DNA from 3 places in the Rhizobium sp. BE258 genome. Region 1 is predicted to be linked to each of the others. Evidence: predicted binding sites of a transcription regulator. Region 1 holds the regulator's gene; each other region holds the start of a gene.
The links. Region 1 encodes LexA, which represses DNA repair genes until DNA is damaged. Its sites were predicted from a motif close to TGTTCNNNNTGTGTTCNG; they were not measured.
Positions count from the first base shown of each region.

Region 2: J2X43_RS17985 (ImuA family protein) is a predicted target of LexA. The motif match lies at 1,340-1,357, and genes of this name have one in related genera.
Region 3: J2X43_RS19750 (helicase-related protein) is a predicted target of LexA. The motif match lies at 1,552-1,569, and genes of this name have one in related genera.

Region 1 is NZ_JAVDWL010000008.1:188,513-191,790, reverse strand. It holds gene kdsA (3-deoxy-8-phosphooctulonate synthase) at 1-50, opposite strand, end outside; gene J2X43_RS25765 (VOC family protein) at 47-925, opposite strand; gene lexA (transcriptional repressor LexA) at 1,129-1,842, shown strand; gene J2X43_RS25755 (ComEC/Rec2 family competence protein) at 1,823-3,278, opposite strand, start outside.
Region 2 is NZ_JAVDWL010000004.1:695,512-698,789, forward strand. It holds gene dinB (DNA polymerase IV) at 1-905, opposite strand, end outside; gene J2X43_RS17980 (hypothetical protein) at 946-1,209, opposite strand; gene J2X43_RS17985 (ImuA family protein) at 1,406-2,161, shown strand; gene J2X43_RS17990 (DNA polymerase Y family protein) at 2,082-3,278, shown strand, end outside.
Region 3 is NZ_JAVDWL010000005.1:300,509-303,786, reverse strand. It holds gene J2X43_RS19765 (beta-ketoacyl-ACP reductase) at 1-407, shown strand, start outside; gene J2X43_RS19760 (YMGG-like glycine zipper-containing protein) at 509-802, opposite strand; gene J2X43_RS19755 (DUF3309 family protein) at 831-986, opposite strand; gene J2X43_RS19750 (helicase-related protein) at 1,715-3,278, shown strand, end outside.

The DNA.
Region 1 (3,278 bases):
ACGCGGCCAGCACCCTCGCCGGCGACAACTTCTGCATTGGTATTTGTCATTGGGTCTCCTCGAAGGCGAAGATTGCGCCCTGTCCCGGCGCCGGCTTCACCAACAGACGATTGTTCATACTGACATGGGTGATCCCGTTAGCAGCCAAATGCGCCGCTGTCACGGCCAGATCACCGACCGAAAAGACGATTGCGCGCGCCCTGAGGCCGTTATCGGTGACAAGTGGCTCGGCATCGAAATAGGCCTCCATGCCCTCGTTCGAGAAGATGGAAAGTCTCCCGTTCGGCAATTCGAAGGATAGGCCGAGTGCCGCCTCCTTAGGCTCCACTCCACCGCTGGCCGTCTCCAGAAATTCGGCGAAGGCCTGCGGATCCTCAGCGCTCAGCGCGATCTCGCTGATGCCGGTGACGCCGTTTGCATGGGTTTCCAGTGCATTGCGATCGGCCGGAAAGGCGTTGATCCGCTGGCAGGCGAAGAAGAAGACATCGGGTGCCCGAAGATCGGCGGCAAAGGCGAGCTTGAAGGCGCCTGTCGCCTGCGTTCCGTCGGGCATGACGATCGGCCGCGAGAATTCGACCATATCGCCGCCGCTCAGCTGCGCGCCGTCATAGGCAGCCTTGTCCGCATCGGCACTATCGGTGCCGAAGACAACAGCCGAAAAGCCGTCATCGCCGCAGCGGAAGCGGAAGGCCTGATCGCGGGCGACAAAGCTGTTGCCCTTTGCGACAGCCGCGTCGCAGTCCGCCTGGCTCGCAATACCGAGCGGTTCGAGATAGGTCTTGTCGGCCAAGAAGACGCAGGCATTCTCCGTTCCGAACGGATGACGGCCATCGGCCGCGACGGTGAAACCGAGACGCCCGAGTCGCTCGCGGGCAACGTCGATATGGGTCACGGGCAGTACCAGATGATCGAGCGGACGCGTCATGGCGGTTCCTCCGGTGAAGCCGGCAGAGATTTGCACGCCCTGCCCGGCAAAGCGCAAGCGTGGATCACCAATCCGGCAAATAAACTTTCAAAAACGACGAAAAATCATCGGAAGTTTTACCGATATTTAGGCACTTGCGGAACACATATGGAACATATAGTGTCCGTTCTGGCTTTGTTTCACGAATCTGGGGAAAAACTTCGATGCTGACGCGCAAACAACAGGAGCTTCTCCTCTTCATTCACGAGCGCATGAAGGAGTCCGGCGTTCCGCCATCCTTCGACGAAATGAAGGATGCGCTCGATCTGGCTTCCAAGTCGGGCATCCATCGCCTGATCACGGCTCTGGAAGAACGTGGCTTCATTCGCCGCCTACCGAACAGGGCGCGCGCACTCGAGGTCATCAAGCTTCCGGAAGCCTACAGCCCGAGCATTCAGCCGCGCCGCGGCTTCTCGCCGAGCGTCATCGAAGGCAGCCTTGGCAAGCCGCAGCCCGTCGCGCCGCCGAAGCCGGCGAACGAGGACAATCACACGTCGATCTCCGTGCCGGTCATGGGCCGGATCGCAGCCGGTGTGCCGATTTCGGCGATCCAGCAGAACACCCACGACATTACAGTTCCCGCCGACATGCTCGGAAGCGGTGAGCACTATGCTCTTGAGGTCAAGGGCGACTCGATGATCGAGGCCGGCATCTTCGACGGCGACACGGTCATCATCCGCAACACCAATACCGCCAATGCCGGTGATATCGTCGTTGCTCTCGTCGATGACGAAGAGGCAACGCTGAAGCGCTTTCGCCGCAAGGGTGCATCCATTGCGCTCGAAGCTGCCAACCCGGCTTACGAAACCCGTATTTTCGGACCGGACCGCGTCAAGGTTCAGGGCAAGCTCGTTGGCCTTATCCGCCGCTATCACTGAGCGTCTCGCTTTCACCAAAAGTGCCGCTGCGCCAATCGTAGGCGCGGTGGCGGGTCCAGGGCCGCTCGAGACCCTCGAATGATGTGGTGATTTCGGCGATCCCATTGGGGAAACGAAGCTCGACAGCGCCTGTCTTTCGCAGTGTCTCCCCGGTGAAAAGCAGGGCGCCTGAGCGGCAGGTATCGAGGCGCAGGCGCACCGGTGTGACGACGATATCGGATATGTCGCAAGCTGGGCCAAGGAACGCCGCATTCTCGATCACGGTCAAGATCGAACCGTTGTCGAGCTTCGCTGTACACCAGGCCTTTTTCACGCATGAGAAGCGCTCGCCCGTCGCACTGGCCTTGATCGCGTCCATCGTTTCGTTCTGCTGTGCCTCCGTCAATTTCAGCCTTTCACCGCGCGGTGCGGTGGGAATATCCGGGAGCGCCGGGAACGCCGGTGGTAGATGCTCATCGAGCACCAGCGCGCGCCTCCATTGATCAAAGATGAAGCCCGGTGGCCGCTCGCGATTGGTGGCGAGGCCGTTGTCGCTGACGATGCCCGCCATGCTCCCGTCCTCGGCAATCACGATTTTCGGCGGCGGAGGACCTCCAAACATCGCGGCGGCTGTCGTCGATGCCATCAAGATCGCGGTGCCGAGATGCCGCATGCGGCTGCGCAGCAAAGTCAGCAGCAGGAAACCCGTCACCGCCGCGGGAAAGTACCAGGACGCCAGGCGCCCGACGCCGATATCGCCGCCCCATGAGGCAACCGTCCTGGCGATGGCGATCACCAGATCGAGCCCAAAGCCCGTCACCTGCCACGCCCATGCATCGAGACCGAAGGGCATCAGCAGCATGGCAATGAGGCCGAACGGCATGATGATGAAGGAGATGATCGGCATGGCGGCGAGATTGGCTGGCAGGCCATAGGCTGTCAGCCGGTGGAAGTGCTCGACCGAGAACAATGCAGTCGAGAAGCCGCCGATGACGGAGGTCAGCAGGATGCCGCCGAAGAACGCAGCGGCGGAAGACAGCATCCTGACGACGCGAAACTTTGCGAAGGGCCGGTCGCGCACCGGCCTCTCCTTCCAGAGCGCATAGCCGGCGACGAGGGCCAGTGTCGCGGCGAAGGACATCTGGAAGCTTGGCCCCATGATCTCCGAGGGTGAGAGGACAATGATCACCAGCGCCGATAGGGCGACGTTGCGCAGACTGATCGACGGCCGGTCGAAGAAGACCGCCGCCAGCATGATCGCCATCATGATGAAGGCGCGCTCGGCGGAGACTGCGAAGCCCGAGATCAGGAAATAGGCGGTGACGGCGGCAAGCGCACCGGCTGCGGCGATCTTCTTGACGGGATAGGCCTGGACGACAGCCGGAAACAGGCTGAGCACGGTGCGGAAGCCGACGAAGAAGATGCCTGCCGACAGCGCCATGTTGAGACCGGAAATG
Region 2 (3,278 bases), on a different contig from region 1:
GAATATTTGACCTTGAGCGTTACGGTCTTTGCGGCAATGCTGTTTGCTTCGCAATAGCGCCAGACTTTGGCAATGAGCGGCATCATGCCATCCATCGCCGGGCCATAGGCATGAATATCGGACGCGAACGTGTCCTCGGCGCCCACAGATTTGCGAACCCGATCAGGCTTGACCTGGCGGTCGTCGATGCCGCGGGCAATCCCGTAGTAGTAGGGTCCTGATTTTCCGAAATGACTGACGAGAAACGCAAGATCCTTGCCTCTAAGATCTGCACCGGTCTCAATGCCGAGGCGCAGCATTTTCTCGGCTGTCGCCGGTCCGACGCCGTGGAACTTCTTCACTGGCAGCGCTGCCACAAATCCCGGACCATTCTTCGGCGTGATAACTGCCTGTCCGTTTGGCTTGTTGAGGTCGCTCGCCATCTTAGCCAGGAATTTGTTGTAGGAAATGCCGGCTGACGCATTGAGCCCTGTCACCGCCTTGATCTTTTCACGGATTTCGAGCGCGATCTCGGTTGCGATCTCTATTCCCTTGAGATTTTCGGTGACGTCGAGATAAGCCTCATCCAGTGACAGTGGCTCGACCAGCGGCGTGTACTCGGAAAAGATCGCCCTGATATCGAGGGAGACCGACTTGTAGACGTCAAATCGCGGCTTGACGAAAATCAGATCCGGGCATTTTCGCTTGGCCGTCACGGATGGCATTGCCGAACGCACGCCGAACGCGCGTGCCTCATAGCTTGCGGCTGCGACGACGCCGCGGGCCTCAGCGCCACCAACGGCGATCGGCTTTCCGCGAAGTTCGGGATTGTCGCGCTGTTCTACAGATGCATAGAAGGCATCCATGTCAACGTGAATGATCTTGCGCACTCGCTCTGGTGCGGGGCTGTCCGGTTCGGCACTCATCTCTCATTCCACATCATGCGCCATCCACCACCGGGTCGCATCAGGCCTCCCTGGTTTCCGGCTTCGCCGCCACATCGAGCTGGCACCTGTCTATCCCGTCGGCGGCATTCATTCTCTCGCATCCCAATGCCAGCCGGCGACGCAAGTTACGTATCGGGATTGCCGCGCCATGCCGCTGCACAACTGCCTTGCGATTCATCTCGTCGCTGCGACCACATGCCCGGCATGCGACAATGAGAACCTTGCATCGAACCTGCCGGAGAATAATCCCATCTTTAAAGGAATTTTTTCTTATCTTTGTCATTTTTGCCTATCTGTGGACGAGCTCTTTCTACCGCATTGATTTTGCTTCCTGATCGCGCGTCGAGCCGCTGTGGACGAATGTTGGACCACGAGTATCTGCCCAAACATGACGATTGACTCAAATGCCAATCAGGAACAAACAAGGAACATACTTGCTTTTGTGCAGAATGGAAACCCGCTTTTGACAGAGGTCAATTTTGGCGCACGGTGCCGCAAATCTCGTGATCTCCGAGCTTCGGGAACGCATTCAGCATCTCGAAGGTCCATCTTCGCGTCCGAAGCGGGTCCTACCCTTCGACATACCCGACATCGATGATCGCCTGCCAGGCGGAGGCCTGGCCTATGGCGCTCTGCATGAATTTGCCGGCGGCGGCGCGGGAACTGTCGACGGCGCGGCGGCGGCACTTTTCGTAGCTGGCATTGCTGCCCGCACCAAGGGCCAGATTGTCTGGTGCCTTGCAAGACCGGACCTGTTTTTCCCTGCGCTGGCGCAGGCGGGCCTCCATCCGAAGCGGGTCGTTTTTGTCGAGTCCGCCAGCGAGGACGACGTCATCGCCAACATGGAGGAGGCCCTGGGCTATGGCGGTCTGGGTGCCGTGGTCGGCGAGCTGGTGCGGTTGCCGATGACCAAGTCGCGTCGCCTTCAGCTTGCCGCGGAGAAGTCTGGAACCATGGGGCTGATCGTCAGGCGCTGGCGACGACAGACAGAAGCCAGGGACTTCGGCCAACCGACGGCTTCGGCCACGCGGTGGCGGGTGAGTGTCACTCCGAGCGAGGAGCTTCCTGTGCAAGGCGTCGGTCGAGCACAGTGGCGGTTAGAGCTTATAAGAGTGAAAGCGGGCGAGTGCGCTGAGTATTTCGTAGGAGCGTGTGATGCCAAGGGTCGTATCAATCTATCTTCCGGAGCTGGCGACGGACAGGATCAGGCGAGCCGATCCTTCTATTCCCGTTGAGCAGGCCATCGCCGTGATCGCCCGCAGTGGGTCGAAAAGGTGGGTATCGGGCGCCGATGCTGCAGCCAGGAAATCGGGCGTCCGTGTCGGTATGCCTGCTGCCAAGGCCCAGGCGATCTTTCATGGGTTGATGCTGGTCGACGCCGATCCGGTGGCCGATGCAGCGGCACTCGAACGGATCACCCTCTGGGCCTTGGGCCAGTATTCGCCGCTCGTCGCTGTCGATGCCCCTGACGGGATCATCATGGACACCGAGGGGGCCGATCATCTTCAGGGCGGGGAGCCGTTGATGGTCTCCGGGATCGCCAACCGTTTCCGCGCCAAAAAGCTGTCGGCCCGCGTTGCTATTGCCGACACGTGGGGGGCAGCACACGCCTGCGCCCGGGCAACTCGGCAGGAGAGCGTGATCGTACCAGTGGGCGAGACCGTACGTGCCGTCGAGAAGCTGCCGCTCTCAATGCTGCGGCTCTCGTCCAAGATCGTCGGCGACCTTCACACGCTTGGCTTCAAGACGATCGGAGAGCTGTCGGCAACACCTCGTGCGCCGCTCGCCCTTCGTTTCGGTCCTGAGATCGGCCGCCGGCTCGACCAGATGTTCGGACGCATCGCAGAGCCAATCGAGCCTATCCGAGCCGCTGAGCTGATCGAGGTCAGCCGTGTGTTTGCCGAGCCCATCGGGGCCGCCGAGACGATCGACAAATACGTCGGCTATTTGATCATCCGCCTGGTGGCTGAACTTCAGCGCCATGGCCTTGGTGTTCGCCGCGCCGACCTGATTATCGAAAAGATCGACGGCACTCGCCAAGCCGTTCGTTCCGGAACGGCAAAGCCGTCGCGTGATGTCGTTTGGCTGAAGAAGCTCTTTCGCGACCGCACTGAGACAATCGAGCCGGGTTTCGGAATTGAGAAGCTGACCCTGGTGGCCGTCAGGGCAGAACCTTTCGAAGAGTTTCAAAAGGTCTCCGCACTGGTCGAGGAGGAGACGCCCGATATCACGCCGCTGATTGACATCTTCGGCAATCGCGGCCAGCGGGTCTATCGCGTCGCTCCTGTTGCCTCCGACGTTCCCGAGCGAAGTGTCGCGCGGATCGCGGCGGCAGCCTCAATCTCGGACGAG
Region 3 (3,278 bases), on a different contig from region 1:
TCACCGGTCTCTTCAACATGACCCACCAGGTCTGGGGCGGCATGCGTGACCGCAGCTTCGGCCGTATCGTCAATATCTCGTCGATCAATGGCCAGAAAGGCCAGATGGGACAGGTCAACTATTCAGCTGCCAAGGCCGGCGATCTCGGCTTCACCAAGGCGCTGGCGCAAGAGGGTGCGGCGAAGAACATCACGGTCAACGCCGTCTGCCCCGGTTATATCGGCACGGAGATGGTTCTTGCGGTTCCGGAAAAGGTGCTGAACGAGCGGATCATCCCGCAGATCCCGGTTGGCCGTCTTGGCGAGCCTGAAGAAATCGCGCGTTGTGTGGTGTTCCTGGCCTCGGATGACGCCGGGTTCATCACCGGCTCGACGCTGACGGCGAATGGCGGGCAGTTTTTCGTCTAGAGGCGCCCTGAGCTTCCGGGAGTTCACTCACCGGGATCTAGCGCAACGGTTGAAACAAAAACGGGCGCCAAGGCGCCCGTTTTCAAGAGATCAGTCTATTGTTAGCAGCGAACGCGGCGCGTTGAGCCGTTCGAGTAGGCTACGTAGCAACCGTAGCGGTCACGATAGACGCGCTGGCCCGAATAGCGGCCATTGCGCTGATCGACCGAGTTACCGACTGCAGCGCCAACCAGGCCGCCTGCAACGGCGCCGACGGCTGCGCCGCCCCAGCTGTTGGAAACCGCACCGCCAATAAGGGCGCCAGAGCCAGCGCCGATTGCGGTGCCCTGCTCAGTTGCCGTGCACGATGCAAGCGCACCCACGAGTGCTGCAACGAGAACAACCTTCTTCATCATGACTTACAACTCCCCAGTTACATGGCCTTTAGATGCGGCCCATCAGGACAAGGATAATGATAATGACGAGAACTAGCCCCAAACCGCCAGAAGGTCCATAGCCCCAAGCGCGGCTGTAACCCCAATTCGGCAGAGCGCCGATCAAAAGCAGAATAAGGATAATAAGAAGTATCGTACTGAGCATGTTTTCTGTCCTTCAACTCACCGCGAGTTACGAATGGACAATAAACACGGTAGCCGGGTTTTTGTTCCCGGCTAAACTTATGTGCGTGCAATTTCAGGATGGAGTTTTCTTGATGGTGCCGGAACTTATATTCTACGGGACGGTATAAACGCGTCAGGCTCAAAAAGGTTCCGCTGTTCCGCAGAAAATTTTAACGAAACATCAAACTCAGGGCGGAAAGTGTTAATGGCGCCCGATTTTCAATGCTGATCCTGCAATCAAGGAGGCTGCATATAGCGCCCGTTCGCGCAGTTCATCAATATGCAGTGGCGAACAAAAGCGGAATTTGCGGCTGTCGGCGATTCGTCTGTGATTCGTTCCGGCTTTGACCCGAAGGTTAATTCAGTGGTTTTCGGGTTTTCCGTCTTTGCGGTTGACGCCGGATGAAAATAGGCCATCCAAGTTCGCCTGCTGCAAATTGCCGGATTCCGGTGATTCAGCATCTAGTGGGAAAAGCTGATTCAAAACCAATACTTAGCCGTGAACAAAAGCTGAATCACCGCGAGTCTGCGATTCGTCTCTGATTCGTTCTCAAGCTGTTCCGAATCTCAAAACAGAGGCTTAGCGCCGCTTGTTGAATCAAATTAGCAGAGCATTCGCATCATCCGGCTCTTGCGTTTGCCGGTTGCCCTGTCCATGTGTTGTCTGCTGACTTGACCCCGGGGCTCCCCGCCTCACTTGCATGGACCATGACACTGAATTCGCAGCCGATGATACTGAGTGGGCGCGGTGTGACCGCGGTGCTCGGGCCGACCAATACCGGCAAGACGCATTACGCCATCGAGCGCATGGTCGCGCATGGCACCGGCGTGATCGGGCTGCCGCTGCGCCTTCTGGCGCGAGAGGTCTATAGCCGGGTCGTCGAAAAGGTCGGTGTGCACAATGTCGCGCTGGTCACGGGCGAGGAAAAGATTTCTCCGCCCAATGCGCGCTTTTCGGTCTGCACAGTCGAGGCGATGCCGCGGGAAACCAAGGCGGCCTTTGTCGCGATCGACGAAGTGCAACTGGCCGGAGATCTCGAGCGCGGGCATATCTTCACCGACCGCATTCTACATTTGCGCGGGCGCGACGAGACGCTGCTGCTTGGCGCCGGCACGATGCGCCCCATTCTCCAGCAGCTGTTGCCTGGTATTACCGTCATCGAGAGGCCGAGACTGTCGCAGCTGCTCTATGCCGGGCAGAAGAAGATTACCCGGCTGCCGCAGCGCTCGGCGATCGTCGCCTTCTCGGCTGACGAAGTTTACGCCATCGCCGAGCTGATCCGGCGCCAACGCGGCGGCGCGGCCGTCGTGCTTGGCGCGCTCAGCCCGCGGACGCGCAATGCGCAAGTGGCGCTCTATCAGGCGGGCGATGTCGAATATCTGGTCGCCACCGATGCGATCGGCATGGGGCTCAATCTCGACGTCGATCATGTCGCCTTCGCGCAAGACCGGAAATTCGACGGCTACCAGTTCCGCAATCTCAATCCCGCAGAACTTGGCCAGATCGCCGGGCGTGCCGGCCGCCATGTTCGCGATGGCACCTTCGGCGTCACCGGGCAGGTCGCACCTTTTGATGATGAACTGGTGCAGCGGATCGAGGCGCACGAGTTCGACAACGTCAAGGTTCTGCAGTGGCGGACCAAGGAATTCGACTTCGCCTCGATACAATCGCTGCGCGCAAGCCTGGAAAAGCCGCCGAGCGTCCAGGGGCTGACGCGATCCCTGCCTTCGGTCGATCAGCAGGCGCTGGAACATCTTTCACGATATCCGGAAATTATTGATCTTGCGACCAAGCCGGAAAGGGTTGAAAAGCTCTGGGAAGCTTGTGCGCTGCCCGATTACCGGCGTATTGCACCGGCCCAGCATGCCGATCTGATCTCGACCCTCTTTTCTGATCTCGTCCGCCGTGGCACGGTGAACGAAGATTTCCTCGCGGAGCAGGTGCATCGTGCGGACCGGACGGACGGTGAAATCGACACGCTTTCGGCGCGAATCGCGCAGATAAGAACCTGGACCTATGTGTCGAACCGGCCCGGTTGGCTTGCCGATCCGACACACTGGCAGGAAAAGACGCGGGAAATCGAAGATCGATTGTCCGATGCGTTACATGAAAGGTTGACGAAACGCTTTGTTGATCGCAGGACATCTGTGCTCATGAAGCGCCTGAGAGAGAATGCGATGCTGGAAGCTGAAATCAGTGTGAATGGTGATGTCTTCGTGGAGGGACATCATGTGGGTCAGTTGAGCGGTTTCCGCTTCACGCCCATCGGTG